DNA from 4 places in the Bacillus sp. FDAARGOS_235 genome. Region 3 is predicted to be linked to each of the others. Evidence: riboswitches for the same ligand, from Rfam matches in the RefSeq annotation. Region 3 holds a riboswitch; each other region holds the start of a gene.
The links. Region 3 has a riboswitch for lysine ahead of A6J74_RS12525 (amino acid permease). Riboswitches for the same ligand answer to the same signal wherever they lie in the genome.
Positions count from the first base shown of each region.

Region 1: it holds a riboswitch for lysine, as region 3 does, so the genes downstream of both, A6J74_RS08040 (aspartate kinase) here and A6J74_RS12525 (amino acid permease) in region 3, are expected to answer to the same signal.
Region 2: it holds a riboswitch for lysine, as region 3 does, so the genes downstream of both, lysA (diaminopimelate decarboxylase) here and A6J74_RS12525 (amino acid permease) in region 3, are expected to answer to the same signal.
Region 4: it holds a riboswitch for lysine, as region 3 does, so the genes downstream of both, A6J74_RS29505 (amino acid permease) here and A6J74_RS12525 (amino acid permease) in region 3, are expected to answer to the same signal.

Region 1 is NZ_CP020437.2:1,257,585-1,261,807, forward strand. It holds gene A6J74_RS08020 (YndJ family protein) at 1-428, opposite strand, end outside; gene A6J74_RS08025 (DUF4166 domain-containing protein) at 434-1,045, opposite strand; gene A6J74_RS08030 (DoxX-like family protein) at 1,038-1,958, opposite strand; lysine riboswitch at 2,151-2,337, shown strand; gene A6J74_RS08040 (aspartate kinase) at 2,539-3,768, shown strand; gene A6J74_RS08045 (helix-turn-helix domain-containing protein) at 3,959-4,223, opposite strand, start outside.
Region 2 is NZ_CP020437.2:1,569,713-1,573,935, forward strand. It holds gene A6J74_RS09695 (phosphoadenylyl-sulfate reductase) at 1-36, opposite strand, end outside; gene A6J74_RS09700 (YezD family protein) at 123-266, opposite strand; SAM riboswitch class I at 339-447, opposite strand; gene lysA (diaminopimelate decarboxylase) at 611-1,927, opposite strand; lysine riboswitch at 2,108-2,289, opposite strand; gene A6J74_RS09710 (DUF3888 domain-containing protein) at 2,379-2,774, opposite strand; gene A6J74_RS09715 (LTA synthase family protein) at 3,037-4,223, shown strand, end outside.
Region 3 is NZ_CP020437.2:2,069,315-2,073,537, reverse strand. It holds gene A6J74_RS12530 (ABC transporter permease) at 1-757, opposite strand, end outside; gene A6J74_RS12525 (amino acid permease) at 818-2,242, opposite strand; lysine riboswitch at 2,389-2,570, opposite strand; gene racE (glutamate racemase) at 2,771-3,598, shown strand; gene gapN (NADP-dependent glyceraldehyde-3-phosphate dehydrogenase) at 3,639-4,223, opposite strand, start outside.
Region 4 is NZ_CP020437.2:5,256,847-5,261,069, reverse strand. It holds gene A6J74_RS29520 (VOC family protein) at 1-270, opposite strand, end outside; gene A6J74_RS29515 (sulfite exporter TauE/SafE family protein) at 370-1,380, shown strand; gene A6J74_RS29510 (GNAT family N-acetyltransferase) at 1,421-1,870, opposite strand; lysine riboswitch at 2,257-2,449, shown strand; gene A6J74_RS29505 (amino acid permease) at 2,562-4,028, shown strand; gene A6J74_RS29500 (iron-sulfur cluster biosynthesis family protein) at 4,141-4,223, shown strand, end outside.

The DNA.
Region 1 (4,223 bases), 810 kb from region 3:
TCAGAGCTAAAATGCATAATTGAAAGTTTTGCTACTGAAGCAAAAAACCAAAAACCACCTAAAAACAAATAAATAAACGCACTATCTATGACGGTCTCCTCTAACGGCTTCCATCCTCTTTCTAGCAATCTACTTACACCAAATAACGCAACAATTCCTGTATATACAAACCAAACTAGCGCAAATAAATAGTGATTTGTGACGAAAGCTAGCATTGCGCAAATTGCTGCGATTGGATATAAAAACGATACGAATTTATAAAATAATAAATACGATCCATTTCTTGTTCTTTTATCAATAATACAAAAAGACATCGGTATAAATAATAAAACAGATAATAATATAATTGCTTCAACAGGATTTATATTCGACCACTCACATATTAGAAAAACAACATAACAAGCAAGCCCAAATATTATATTTTTCATATCGTTTATTCCCTTTCTACAAATGTTCCCTTGTATGAAAAAAGCGAACCAATTAACGGGTTTCGTACTTGTACATGAATTCGAAAACACTTAAGTGTTTCATCATAACTTTCAACAATTTTTGCCTCACCATACAAAAATTTTGGTAACGGCATTTTTCTTCCAAACATATAAAACCATTGTTCCTTTGAAGAAATATGCATTGCCCCTAACTCATCGATATGAAAATGCAGTGTAGAAACGAGTAAATGTGGTTCGCCAAAATAATCTACAATTTCATTTTCGTTTTCATCCAATTGCATAACTGCGTTAAAATATCTTTTCTTATTATGAAAATAAAAAGTACGGTTCCACCTTACTAATTCTTGTCCATATTCATCTCGCTCAGCTATGTTTTGTATCGTAAATGGAATTTCCTCTCCTCGTTCCGAGAAAAACATTCGAAACTTCGATGCAATTTTCAATATAAATTTTACGAAAAAAGAGCCACCGTAAATTTCATCCATCTTTCCTTCCCCTGTAAAACTATTCTCTTCTGTAATCGCATAACGCTTCTGCAATTCAGGATGAAGATTTTTATAGGTATCCCCTAATAATCGTTCATACATATTAGCCATACACTTGTCCCTTTCTCGCCCTCTTGCAATTTTTCGCGCTTGGTAAATCGAAACTATTTATATAACCGACAATTGATAACCCCATTAGAAGAACATTTAATGTAATCGGATTAAACGGCCCTGTAAAGCTTGCGATATTCGTAAATCCTGCCGCTAACGTTAAAACTAGTAATACAATAATATGCAGTATAAATAATTTTCGTTTTATTATTGGCAACAGCCATACGACACCGAAAATTATTTCTAACACCCCAATTATTTTAAGTATACATACACTACTTTCATTTGAACCGATTAATAAAGAAAGCATCTTTACTTCCTCTGAATGAGTAAACAGTAGTTTTGGCACTATCCCTTGATATATCCATACAAAAGCAAATAAAAAACAAACGAGCCAATACGTCATCGTTCTTCTAATTAGCAAACTAGGATGCAAACCTTTTTCCAACCATAATTTGAGAGCATCAAAACTCCAAGCAGTCGCCCAACCTAATAATGGACGAAACATATATGAATCAATCACATTTCCTATACGACCATATCTCGTATCATAATCATATTGCGTTTCAAAATGAATACACTCTTTATGCGGTGTATACTTCCAATAACCACGCCCTATTCGTATAAGTGATAATGTATTGTCTGTCCAAAATTTCAAAGAAGAAATCCGTTCACCAGTTTCTTTTCTTATTTCACCTATCGATTCCCCTTCTCCGCCTATTTCAAGCCCAAATCCTATCTTTGTTTTATATAAAAACTTCTGTGGTTCTCCCTCTTTTTTCTCTAAATACGAAATTTCAGTAAAACGAGCATCCCATTCTGTATGTAGGTCTGGTTCTTGCGTATATTCCCATAATTTCTCTATTGTCGTTTTCATTTCTGTTGCAACATAAATAGGCCTTTTTCTTTTCATACTCCGACCTCCTACACTCTATATTTTTAATGTACATGTAATATATGTATTTTGCTACATTTTTCACAAACTTTATCTCTAAAAAGAAAGAATTTTGAAAATACATATAAAACACTTGATTCCCTGAATAATTTAAATTATTATAAAACAAATGTTACCAACAACTTCATAAATCAAACACTCTCGCCTAAAACGTGAGATAGAGGTTGCAATACTTATGAGTATTCTAATGGAGACACAGAGATGTCTATGAAATTGGATGAAAGGAAGTGTTGCCGAAATTGATAAATTTCTCTGCATTTATCAATTGGGGCTGTTTTCGAATAGAAACAGAACTGTCATATGTACAGACATGTACGTATGAAGAGCTATCTACAAAAAAGAGATATCATTTTCATGGTATTCCTTTTTTGGCGGTTTTTTTATTAGCTCCGTTTTCTGTTTCCCTTTTCCTGTAACAGCACCATCCTCACTTATTTGAGATGGTGTTTTTTGTTTTTCTCTCTGGTAACTACAGGAATATTGGGATTTATATATGTCCTAATCTATTCTTAAAAATGGACGAAAGAAGGAATTCGTAATGGAAACGATTGTACAAAAATTTGGTGGTACTTCTGTCGGAAGTGTTGAGCGCATTCAACATGTGGCAAATTTAATTATTGAAGAATATGAACGAGGACATAGTATCGTCTCTGTCGTTTCAGCAATGGGGAAAAGCACAGATGAACTTGTAGCACTTGCTAACGCTATTGCGGAAAATCCGAGTAAACGTGAAATGGATATGCTTCTATCTACAGGAGAACAAGTAACTATTTCATTATTAACAATGGTACTACAAGCAAAAGGTTATAACGCAATTTCATTAACAGGATGGCAAGCTGGTATTACGACAGAATCTGTACACAGTAGTGCACGGATTACTGACATTAACGTTGAGCGTATTCAGTCTTATCTTACTGAAGGCACGATTGTTATCGTAGCTGGTTTCCAAGGAATCAGTGAAAAAAATGAAATTACAACGCTTGGACGTGGTGGCTCTGATACGACAGCTGTTGCATTAGCAGCGGCACTAAAAGCGAAAAAATGTGATATTTATACGGATGTAACAGGCGTATACACGACGGATCCACGAGTTGTAAAGACAGCTTACAAATTAGATGAAATTTCTTATGATGAAATGTTAGAACTGGCAAACCTCGGCGCCGGCGTATTACATCCACGTGCTGTTGAATTTGCCAAAAATCATCATGTCGTTTTAGAAGTTCGCTCAAGTATGGAACAAGAAAACGGAACAATTGTAAAAGGAGAATGTAACATGGAACAACAATCAATCGTTAAAGGTATTGCTTTTGAAGATAATATTACACGTGTCACAGTGAAAGGATTGGAACAAGGTTCACTTTCAATAATTTTCTCTACGTTAGCTAACGCACATATTAATGTAGATATTATTATTCAAAGTATTACAAATGAAGGAACTGTTCATCTTTCCTTCTCTATCCATTCTAATGACTTACAAGAAACACTAGAAGTATTGGAACAGAACCAAGAAGATCTTCACTATGAGTCTGTAGAACATGAAAATCATTTAGCAAAAGTATCAATTGTAGGATCTGGTATGGTATCTAATCCAGGTGTTGCTGCGAATATGTTCACTACTTTAAAAGAAGAAGATATTCATATTAAAATGGTAAGTACATCTGAAATTAAAGTGTCTGTCGTTATTGACCGCCTTCATTTAGTAACAGGTGTGGAAGCACTTCATCAATCATTTATGGCGAAAATTGAGCCTTTAGTGCAAATGAGCTAATTTAATATTTTTATTGCAACTTACAAAAACATATTAATCTATTTCTTTCCTATATAAATAAAAAGCTGTTTGCATAGATTTCAAGACTCTACGCAAACAGCTTTTTAATATATTATCGATATCCAAAAATCATTATAAAACAATGAAATTATTCTTTAAACTCTTTCCTAGGAAATATAGTTGACTCTTCTTACTTCTTATCACACATATCGTTTCTCTCTTTCCCTTGAAAAAATGATCTATATTCATTGAAAATAATTTTCTTCACATCCGAGTAAAAGACCATCATGAATAGTGCAATTCCTAATACAACCACCTGTATTTTTTCATACTCAATGAACGCACTCATAATGAGCAAACCACATCCAATATAAAAACCAAACTCATTCTTTTTCTCAAAATCCGCCTCTTCTTCATCAATATGTATTTTCTCTTTAAAGCTTTGATTCCCTTTT
Region 2 (4,223 bases), 500 kb from region 3:
AACACGATTTTCTTCCCACGTTTCATACGTCAACATGTTTTTTCCCCCTGTAAAAGCAAAAAGACGGTTTTAATCTATTAAAATAGATTAAAACCGCCTCTAGTTTTTCTAGTCAGCGCTTTTCACTTTAAACGTACTTTTTCACTTTTCTCTAATTGAATTACTTTTCCATCTTGCACCACAATTGTAATTGAACCATATTTCATATCAGCAAGCATCGCTTGAATTTTCTCAGATACTTCATCAAAATGTTCCCGTACGCTCACGCGAACAGCCCCCCTTTTTATTCATAAAAAAAATCTTTCCCATTTCGAAAAGACTGTTCGGTAATATATTTTACCTTATCTTTCAAAATGGATTCCATTTTGCTGGATTTAGCACCTTGCTTTCTATAAGCAGGTTGCCGAGCTTCTTCGGGCCAGTTCCCTCCGCTTCTCTTGATAAGCTTTGTATTTGTATTTTATCACAATTCTGATTTTTTTCAATCCTAGTTTTCCGATATATTTTAATTATTTTATTTTATCCCGCTATTTGCGGGCAATCCCCCCCACTGATTATAGTTTCACTTTATAAAAAGGAATTGCCCATTCGAACAACTCCTTTTCCTTATTTAAACAAGCTCTTTAATACGTATGCGATCGTTCCCAATGATATTTTCGTACGTTTCACGTTCCACAACAATTTGCGATGTGCCACCTTTCGCAAAGACGACGGCTGGTCTCCGAATTCGATTATAATTATTCGCCATCGAGTACCCATATGCTCCCGTACAAGAAATTGCTAGTAAATCAGAAGAAGCAACTTTCGGTAGATTAATATCCCAAATTAGCATATCTCCACTCTCACAGCATTTCCCAGCAATTGAAACGAGTTCCTCATTCTCATCATTTCCTCGATTCGCTAACATCGCTTCGTAACGAGCGCTATATAAAGCCGGTCTTAAGTTATCTGTCATTCCACCATCGACGGATACATATTTCCGAATGCCAGGAATTTCTTTCACAGATCCAACTGTATAAATTGTCGTTCCCGCATCACCTACAATACTACGGCCTGGTTCAACCCATATTTCTGGCAATGGATATTCACATACTGTAAATTGTTCTCTCACTGCACTTGTTACAGCTCGCACATATGTCTCAAGAGTTAATGGTGTATCTGACTCTGTATAGCGTATTCCAAATCCTCCGCCTACATTTAATACTTTTACTACATAGTTCGTTTGCTCTCTCACCTCTTCCAAAAATTTACGAAGAACTTCAATCGCTCGAACAAAACCAGCCGTTTCAAATATTTGTGATCCGATATGTGAATGAATCCCTAACACATTATAATTTGATTTTTGTAAAGCAAGCCCAATTGCCTGCATCGCTTGACCATTTGAAACGCCAAATCCAAATTTTGAATCCTCTTGGCCTGTCGTAATATATTCATGTGTGTGCGCCTCTACTCCAGGCGTTACACGAATTAATATGTTTACAAATTTCCCATGTTGCATTGCTAAATCGTGTAAAACTTCTAATTCCAAGAAATTATCTACTACAAAACAACCGATATTCGCCTGAAGAGCCATCACTATCTCTTCTTCTGTTTTATTGTTTCCATGAAAATGAATACGTGATGCTGGAAATCCTGCTTGGAGCGCAGTATATAATTCCCCACCCGAAACAACATCTAATGACATGTTCTCTTCACGAGCTACTCGGCACATCTCCATGCACAAGAACGCCTTGCTTGCATATGCTACTTGATAAGAGAAACCACTTTCTTTAAAAGCACGATGAAACGCACGACATTTCCCTCGAATAGACTCTTCATCGTATACATAAAGTGGTGTTCCGTATTGTTTTGCTAGCTGCGTCGTATCGCACCCTCCAATTTCTAAGTGTCCTTGCCCATTGATTCGGCTTGTGCCGTGTAAATACATTTGAATTCCTCCCTTATTTCCTCTAAAACTCATAACCCCAATCTTCTATTCATTGCAGCACGCTTTTAGATAGACAAAAAACGCGCGGAACAATGTTCACACGCGTTTCTTATTAGGAAAAATATATATTGAAAAAATAAACAAGTTGTTATCTTCTCAAAATAAGAAACCGCATCAACATCTCCAAATAGCTCTCCATAAAATAAATCTTATGACAGTACTACATTTATTCAATGCAGTCCCAATATATGAATAAGGTGGTTATTCTTATATTTCGGCAATAGTCCCTTTCAACCCATGGTCACAGATTCCACTAAATCTCCCATAGCTTACTCTTTCCTATCGCGGCCTCTACCTTTGAGAGTAGATGAGGTAAGTCTATTTAATTTTCAAACATCTAATTGTTGCTATTAACAATACCAAAGGACCATTTTATTTGTCAAACAATTTTTTATATTGTTTTTTTACAGTTTAATTTCGTATCATTTGGTAAGCGCTTTACTATTATCTTCGTTACTTCCCATTCGCCTTCTTCATTATTAAACGTAATAGTTACTTTTTCAAATGGTGGAACAATTTTCCCACCAATCTGTTCGTACTTCGTCACTTCAATAACCGTTTGAAATAAATATGTACCACTATACACTTTTTTTAAACTAATAATTTTAGGACATTGATAAGGTTTCAAACTCCCATATTGTTTTTCAATTGCTTTATTTATTTTCGGAAATAAAACAGAATAAAGTGCATCTTCCATAAGAGGTGCATCATACTGAGCTACTGATACACTCGGTGAAGCAAAGAGTATAAAAATACTGCACATTATAAGATAAAATAATTTTCGCATTATAACCTCCGCACCATTACGCGATACTTTCTATGTTTAATGAATTACAATAATCGCGCATAGAAATTCTATTTTATTGTCTCCTACTTCTCTTTTTCTACTCAATTGTTGCAAAAAAAGCCCACAACCCTCTTTAATTTTCGTATAATGATACTCATAGTATAATAATCATAATAACAAAAGACTGTTCGTATATATAAAGTGAGGCGCTAATCAAACCGGCTCGCAAGAACTGTCATGCTTTCTAGGAGAGGAGTATATTATGCTACAACATCTGTTTCCAAAATTACGATTTGCACTCGTTGCAGTCGTTTTATTATGGATTAAAACATATATTGTGTACAAGCTAGCGTTTGATATTAAAATTGATAACTTCTTTGAAGAATTTATGCTGTTTATTAATCCACTAGCTGCGTTACTTTTATTTTTCGGTTTAGCTTTATTTGCATCTAAGCATCGAAATCGAATTATAATTGGAATTAGTTTTATACTGTCATTTATTTTATTTGGAAATGCAATGTTTTATGGGTTTTATAACGATTTCGTTACCTTCCCGGTTTTATTCCAAACAAATAATATGGCTGATTTAGGGACGAGCATAAAAGAGCTCTTTACGTACAAAACATTACTTTTATTTGCAGATGCAATTATTTTAATGTTTATTTCACGTAAATTCCCATCATTTGGTGATAAAACACCACTTTCACGATCTGAGAAGAGAACTTTCTTTAGCGGTGTAACTGCGTTATTAGCACTACAAATTGTTGTTTCAGTTATTTATAAGCCACAAATGTTCTCACGCTCATTTGACCGTCAAACTGTCGTGAAAAATTTAGGGTTATACACATATCATCTATTTGATATTACGCTTCAATCTAAGTCTTCGGCTGAACGTGTATTCGCAAGTGGCGACGGATTCTCTGAAATTAAAAACTATACAGATGCAAAAGATAAGCAAGTTGATAAAAACTTATTTGGAGCTGCAAAAGGTAAAAATGTAATTTTAATTTCAATGGAATCTACACAAAGTTTTGTTATTAATAAAAAAATAAATGGAAAAGAAATTACTCCATTTTTAAATGAATTTATTAAAGATAGTTTTTATTTCGATAACTTCTATCATCAAACGGGACAAGGTAAAACTTCTGATGCTGAATTTATCGTTGAAAATTCACTTTATCCGTTAGACCGTGGTTCTGTATTCTTTACTCATGCAACAAATGAGTATACTGCCACACCAGAACAATTAAAGAAATACGGATATTCTTCTGCTGTCTTCCATTCAAACGATAAAACGTTTTGGAATCGTGACGTAATGTATCCTGCGCTTGGTTATGACCGTTACTTTAATTTAAATGATTACGTAGGTACGGAACAAATGTCTGTTGGTTGGGGATTAAAAGATAAAGAGTTCTTTGAACAATCTATTCCAAAGTTAAAATCTTTACC
Region 3 (4,223 bases):
TCCAATTTGTAAGCCATTTTCTTTTGTTTACTTGCTTATTAAGTTGCGGAACATCAGTAAAGATGCTAGCAAATTGATAAAAGCGAACATCCATTTTTTCTTCTTGCTCGATTATGTAATCCCACGGTATTCGTTTTGTAGGCTGTTTTTTCGTATATAGAAGTAGGAAAGCAAGTAGTAAGAGCAATCCGCCTAATATGAGAACATGTGCCGAGTAAAATAGCATGTAAATGATTAGGACGTTACAAGCAATACGAATAATGAACCATATGTTTTTTTCATGGCTATCACGCCACATCCAATATATGTACAGGTTCCAAGCTTTCGTAATCATTAAAACGATAAAGATTGTACATAAGAACGGTACAGTTAATTGTAATGATTGCATAGCCAGCGGAACGAGAATAAGGAACGTAAATAATAATGGGAAAATCTGAATGATGTAATTATATAGAAGAGATTTTTTAAAATAAGATGTTAGTTTCTCTTCTAATGCAAGCAAATAGACAGCATCAGGTTTTTGAATAAAGGTGCGAATGGGACATCTCATTATAATAAATGTAAGAACGGTCGTTATGAGTATGAGAGATATTCCTTTAGAAGGAGATGCTTTTAGAAACTGAGCATAATAATATGCGCCAACGCATGAAATAAAGATAAAGCTATATAATAAACCGTTAATCATACGTGCAAAGTATGTAATGATATTTTGCATATGTTGTTGGAAGCGACTGCTCCATAGTGATTCAATTGACATGTTTTTCACCTCTTTGTTCTATTATATATGTTTTACAAAAGAAAAAACGAGCAAATTGCGTTATGCAACTTGCCCGTTTTTCTTTTCGTTATTTTTTTTCTGATCACGATTCATTAATGGATAGAAAGCAAATCCAATTACGAATAAACCAATTCCGAGAAGGAACGTTTTTATATCGGATGCACCGGTTTTTATAACCCATAGTGCGTAGCAAAGTGCGATCACTGCGACTATACCATCTGTAATTCTTGCCCGCATTTCATTTTTATACGTTTCACCAGTTGCGACTAATTTTAACTGGAAGATCGGTGAAACGAGATATGGAATGAGGTAGGCCAGTGTTGATACGGTAATAACGAATGTATAAGCTTCCGCAATAGTTCCTGATAATGTTGAGAATAAGAATACTTGCGACATAATGTTTGTTAATCGTAATGAGTAAATTGGACTTCCTTTTTTATTTGTTTTTGTGAAGAAGGAAGGGAAGAAACCTTCTTTTGCTGCTTGATACGGTACTTCTGAGCTTAATAAAATCCAGCCTAAGATAGAACCGAATAGGGAAGTAAGAGCAAGTAATGCCATCAGTTTCCCGCCGCCATGACCCATTGCAGCATTTAGTGCATCTGCTAACGGACGTTCAGAAGCTTGTAATGTATCAACGTGAAGGACACCCATTGTTAAAATTGTAATTCCTAAGTAAATTGCAACTGTAATAAGTAATCCCGCAACTGTTGCCCGTTTTACCGTTTTTGGAGAAACAGCCCGGTTTGATAAAAGAACGGCTGATTCAATTCCGATAAACGCCCAAAGCGTTGTAAGAGCGGCTAAATTTACTTGTGAAAGAAGACCATGTGATACACCTGATTTATCGATCATCGGTGTGTACCATTGTCCAAACTTAGAAGCTTCGAATGCAAATAACGTAACGACGATAAATAAAAGGAATCCAGTCACTTTCGTTGTTGTTGCTAAGAAGTTTAGCTTTCCAGCTCCGCTTACACCATTAGTTAATATAATATGAGTTCCCCAAAGTAAGATGGAACAAATCGTAAATGTAATTAGTTTTCCGACTTCTATGTTAAACGAACCGATTGAAAATAGTAGTCGTGTATCTTTCATAATTGGGAAGAAGAGTGATAAATATCCCGCGAAAGATGTAATAATAGCAACGTTACTTGCCCAGTTTGCAACCCAATATCCCCATACCATACTGAAACCAGCCATTTTTTTCTTTTTTGGTGTTGAGAATAAAGCATATGCATGACTTTGTGGTCCTGTCGTTAAATCAGGACGACGAATTGCTAAATTACCGAAAACAAGAGCTAGCATTAAAACACCAAACCCTGTTGTTAACCAAGCTAAAGTGACACCGAGTGGGCTTGCTGTTTGTGCCAATGTACTTGGCACCATGAAAATCCCAGCGCCAACCATATTACCGACAACGAAAGCTGTTAGTACCCAAAAGCCCCATTTTTTTTGTTGCATAGAAAATACCTCCAAAGTTAGTATAACCAAGTCAAGCGAGGAGATATGTATGTCTTCCGATTAGAGAAGAGAAGTCCCAAACAAAACAAAAAAAGCACGTAATCTGCCGCTACATGCTTTCTATCTTATAAGAAACCCACGACATACCTCTCGATAGCTCTCCACAAACGAAACGTTTGTGACAGTTCTGCACTTATTAAATGCAGACCCAGCAAGTGTGCATGGTGGACACGACTTACTTCGGCAATCATTCCTTTCCCATTTCTTCATCAATGCCACTACATCTCCTGAAATGATACTCTTAATGACTGCAACCTCTACCTCACCGAGATACGAATGAGGATTTAAATATTAAATTAACGTATTTAAGAGTAACAAATGTATTTTTATACGTCAATGGATATAGTAATAATCAGATTATAGAGAAGAGTTTGTGATTAAAAGAGAGAGGGATTATTATGTAATATTGAATTTTCATAATATAATAAATGTTATTGACGCTAGAAGATTGAGAAGGGGATGAAGTATATGTCTGTATGTCATAAACATTCAGTAATAGGTGTGCTAGATTCGGGAGTTGGGGGATTAACAGTTGCGAGTGAAATTATAAGACAATTGCCTAAAGAGAGCATTTATTATATTGGTGATAATGAGCGTTGTCCGTATGGGCCAAGAAGTGTAGAAGAGGTACAATCTTTCGTATTTGAAATGGTTGAGTTCCTCAAACAGTTTCCGTTAAAAGCGCTAGTGGTAGCATGTAATACTGCTGCAGCTGCTGCATTGACTGCGCTGCAAGAAGCACTGTCTATTCCGGTTATTGGCGTTATACATCCGGGAGCAAGAGCGGCAATTAAAGTGACAAAGAAAGGGGAAATCGGAGTAATTGGAACTGTAGGTACGATACAGTCTAATATGTACGAAAAAGCATTACACGAGCTTGATACATATTTGGAAGTGCATAGTCACGCGTGCCCGACTTTAGCTACAGTTGTAGAAAATCAATTAGAAGATACAGCATATGTAACGCAGCAAGTGAAACAAGCTTTACTGCCATTAACGAAAGAAGATATAGATACGTTAATTCTTGGGTGTACGCATTATCCACTTTTAGAGTCCTATATAAAAAAGGAACTAGGAGAAGATGTAACGATTATTAGTTCTGCAGAAGAAACAGCGATAGAATTAAGCACAATTTTACAGCACAAAGGAATCCTGTCTGACAATTTGAATCCGAAGCATCGATTTTTTACAACAGGCTCTGTTTTATCATTTGAACATATTGCTGAGCGTTGGCTAGGATATGAAATTTCTGTAGAATGTGTGAATTTACCTATGGAAAAACAACTCGTGAAATAAAAAGAAGCTGATCTAAAACTAGATCAGCTTCTATATAAGATTAAACTAAGTTCAATACAGTTACTTTTTCACGTGTCATAGACTCAAGGCTCTTACGAATACCTTGTGCGCCCATACCTGAACCTTTTACACCGATGAATGGGAAGTGATCAGGTCCGCGCTCTGTGCGTCCGTTAATTTGAACAGAACCAGTTTCGATTTTGTTAGCAATTGCAAATGCTTTGTTAATGTCTTTTGTGAAGACACTTGCTTGTAAGCCGAACTCTGATTTGTTAGCAATTTCAATTGCTTGCTCATCTGAAGAAACGCGGATGATTGGAAGGATTGGGCCGAATGGCTCTTCCCAAGCAACTTTCATTTCTTCTGTTACGTGGTCGATTAATGTTGGGTAAATTAAGTTACGCTCACGTTTGTTACCGATAACGATTGTTGCACCTTTTTCAACAGCATCGTCAACTAAACCTTGAACGAAGTCAGCAGATTTATCGTCAATTAATGGAACGATTGTGCTGTCTTGTTCTGGAGATCCAACTGATAGTTCAGCTACTTGCGCTTTTACTAAGTCAACAAGCTCGTCTGCTACGTTTTCGTGTACAAGTACACGTTTAATAGCTGTACAACGTTG
Region 4 (4,223 bases), 2.1 Mb from region 3:
TCGAATTGCAATTTGTAGCATTCCTTCTCCATTTTGTAATTTCACCACCGTTTCTTGTACTAATGGATTTTCTGCTTCTTTCGCTTTTTCTTCATGCTGCACAGCTAAAAATTCTATGTATGATAAATCAAAATAACATAAACTATTCCAAGTTCCCCAAGTAGTATGCTCTCCGCCTAATACAGTATGAAATCCACTCGCTTGCATTTGTTTTGCTGCTTCCTTCGGTGTACAAGGCACTGCGTGAACGAGATGATCAAATCGTAACATAGTCCTTCTCCCCTTTCTCTCCATCCTTTTATTGTATATTTTATTTTTCTTTCATTCAATTCAAAAAACTTCAAAACCCAGTTGATTTATATGATTAATATGTATTATAATGAAACAAATTTAATTATTGCTGATTGGAAAAACCAAAGGCACTTTTCTCATACGGGAAAAGTGCTTTTTTCATTTATTATTACAGGGGGATTATTTATGCAGAAATTAATTGTCTTTGCTATTATTGGATTTTTCGCTCAATTGATTGATGGGGCACTTGGAATGGCGTATGGGGTAACATCTACCTCACTATTATTAATGTTTGGTATTGCACCAGCTGTAGCATCCGCATCTGTTCACTTAGCTGAAGTCGTTACAACCGCAGCTTCTGGTGCATCGCACATCAAATTTGGAAACGTTGATAAATATACAGTTTCCAGATTAACATTACCCGGAGCAATTGGGGCATTTGTTGGGGCATGTTTTTTAAGTAATTTACCTGGCGATGTGATTAAACCGTACATTTCAATATTTTTATTCACTTTAGGCGTTTATATTTTATTACGATTCATTATTCAAAAACAAATTGTTACTTCCAAAAAGCGTATGTCTGCCAAACAACTTGTGCCACTCGGCTTATTCGCTGGATTCGTCGATTCAACTGGTGGCGGTGGCTGGGGTCCAATTACGACACCTGTACTGCTAGCAAGAGGAAATGAAGCTAGAAAAGTTATTGGATCTGTAGATACGAGTGAGTTTCCTGTTTCGCTCGCTGCAACAATTGGTTTCTTCATCTCACTTGGCTGGGAACAAGTAAGCTGGGTTTGGGTATTCGCCTTAATGCTTGGCGGTATTGTCGCAGCTCCAATTGCCGCATGGTTAGTACGTATCGTTCCACCTCATTTACTTGGGGTATTAGTTGGTGGCCTTATTATCTTTACGAATATTCGTACACTACTTACAACATTTAAAGTGGATCCAACTATTATTTCACTTTCTTACGTGGCAGTTGGTCTTGTCGTTATTATTTCTATTTTCATTGCTGTCCGTAATCATTCCAATCGTTCTAACCCATCAACAGGCGGCTATCCGAAAGATCAAAAACAAATGCTACCATAATGATAAAAAATGCCGCTCGAACTATATCGAGCGGTATTTTTTATTTTTCTATTTTCCAATTAATCATCGTATCTGTTGTATCTACTCTCTTCATATGTAATTTCTCTAATACACGAATCGAACTAGCATTTTCAAGGAGTGTCTCCGCAATAATTGTATCTACCTTTCCTGTCTGGAAAGCCCACTTTATTAATTCATCTACAGATTCTGTAGCATACCCTTTATTCCAATATTTCTCAATAAAACCGTAACCAATTTCTACTGTACGTTTCTCGTTCGGTTTCCCTTTAAATCCTATATCCCCTAGTACGATGTCATCTTCTTTTCGAATGACATACCACGCACCCCAAGGTAATAAAGCTGCGTCTTGTTTTACACTTTCTACATGCCCTGCAATATGCGGGCCGCTATTGTATCCTTGATTCTTCGCAATCTGAACCCATTCTTCCGTACACGGGATAATATGTAATCTTTCTGTTTCTAATTTCATAACGATGTCCCCTTTTTAATTAAACAGTACTTCAATTTTACTACAAAAAAGAAAGAATATTCAATCTTTTAATTTGCACATATGTTTTTTCTTTAGAACAAAATAAAAGAAGTGATACCCTTCAATCGTTATGTCGAATTATATTTTCTGAATTTTCTTTTAATTTTAAAGGGTTTTTCATTATTTTTTGCGAAACATTTGTATAACAATTTTTTCTTTGTTTATTGCTACATAATAGTAGGTTCGGGTGGAGTTATGCAAGCGTTTCCTATACAATAACCGATATTTTTTGACTTTTCCTAACAAAATTCCTTGCAATATATTCAGAAACTCATTACAATTGCCATATGTTAAATATCTTAGCAATATATAAATCCTCATCAATCCGATGAGGTAGAGGTTGCGACTTTTAAAAGTAAAACGGACGAGACACAGAGAATGTCACTGACTCCGTTTGAAAGGAAAAGTTGCCGAAGTTTGTATTTCTTCTCTGGAAGTATGAGCTGGGGCTGTCTCCGAAAGGAACAGAACTGTCACGTTTACAAAATTACCGTGTAAACGTGGGGTGCTATCTTAACGGAAGGGTATGATGGGGTGGTTATTTGTGAAACGTTCCGCCTAATTCCTTTGGCGGTTTTTTGTATTTTTCTCCCCCGCTCCTTCCTAACCTACAAGAAAAGGAGTGTTGAACATGAATAGCGCAACAAATCAATCTACCTCTAAAACGCAAACTACACAAGGACAAGGTGAATTAAAACGCGGATTAAAATCTCGTCACCTTACGATGATTTCTCTCGGTGGTACAATCGGTACCGGACTATTTCTTGCCAGCGGTGGTGTAATCCATTCAGCTGGTCCTGGCGGTGCACTAATCGCATACGCCGCAATTGGAATTATGGTGTATTTCTTAATGACAAGCTTAGCTGAACTTGCAGCTTACATGCCTGTTACTGGATCTTTTAGCACGTATGCAACAAAATTTGTTGATCCATCACTTGGCTTTGCACTTGGATGGAACTATTGGTATAACTGGGCGATTACAATTGCGGCAGAACTAGCGGCCGTAACATTAATTATGAAATTTTGGTTCCCTGATACCCCTTCCCTCATTTGGAGTGGATTATGCTTAGCTATTATTTTTCTCTTAAACTATTTATCTGTTAAAGGTTTTGGTGAATCTGAATATTGGTTCGCACTTATTAAAGTAGTTACTATTATTATCTTCTTAGTTGTCGGCTTCATGATGATTTTTGGAATTATGGGCGGCGAATCTGTCGGCTTTAAAAACTTCACTGTTGCAGATGCTCCATTTAACGGCGGTATCATGGCAATTATCGGTGTATTTATGGCTGCTGGTTTCTCCTTCCAAGGAACTGAATTATTAGGTGTAGCTGCTGGTGAAACGTCTGATCCAGAACGCAATATCCCAAAAGCAATTCGTTCGATCTTTTGGCGCATTCTTTTATTCTATATCCTTGCAATTCTCGTTATCGGTTTATTAATTCCTTATACAACTGAAAGTCTTGCAGCAAGTGATGTTACAGTAAGTCCATTTACACTTGTATTTGAAAAAGCAGGCGTTGCCTTTGCTGCTTCTGTTATGAACGCTGTTATTTTAACGGCAGTTTTATCTGCTGGTAACTCTGGCATGTACGCATCAACTCGTATGCTTTGGGATTTAGCTCGTCAAGGAAAAGCACCGAAGTTTTTAGGCAAATTAGATAGCCGTGGTGTACCTGTTAACGCTCTAATCGCAACATCAGTAGTTGGTAGCGTCGCTTTCATCGCTTCTTTATTCGGTGACGGTGTTGTATATATTTGGTTATTAAACGCTTCTGGTATGTCTGGCTTTATCGCATGGGTTGGTATTGCAATTAGTCATTACCGCTTCCGTAAAGCATATATCGCACAAGGAAAAGATTTAAAAGACTTACCATATAGAGCAAAATGGTTCCCATTCGGTCCAATCTTCGCATTTACACTTTGCGTCATCGTAATTTTAGGACAAAACTACGGCGCATTTATGGGTGAATCAATCGATTGGAACGGCGTACTCGTTTCTTACATAGGTTTACCGCTCTTCTTAGTACTATGGTTAGGATATAAATTTACAAAGAAAACAAAAGTGATTCCACTTGATAAATGTGAACTAAAATAAAGTAGAGCGAGCAAACAATTTTGTTTGCTCGTTTTTTTTACAATTCTCTTTACTTCCCTATTTCTTTTGTTTTTGCAATAATAAAAGAAATAAAAATAAAGGTTGGGATACAATGAACATTCGTATTACTGATGAAGCAAAGGCAGCTATACATAGATTAGAACGTGCAGATAAAAAGATCATTCGCATTAGAGG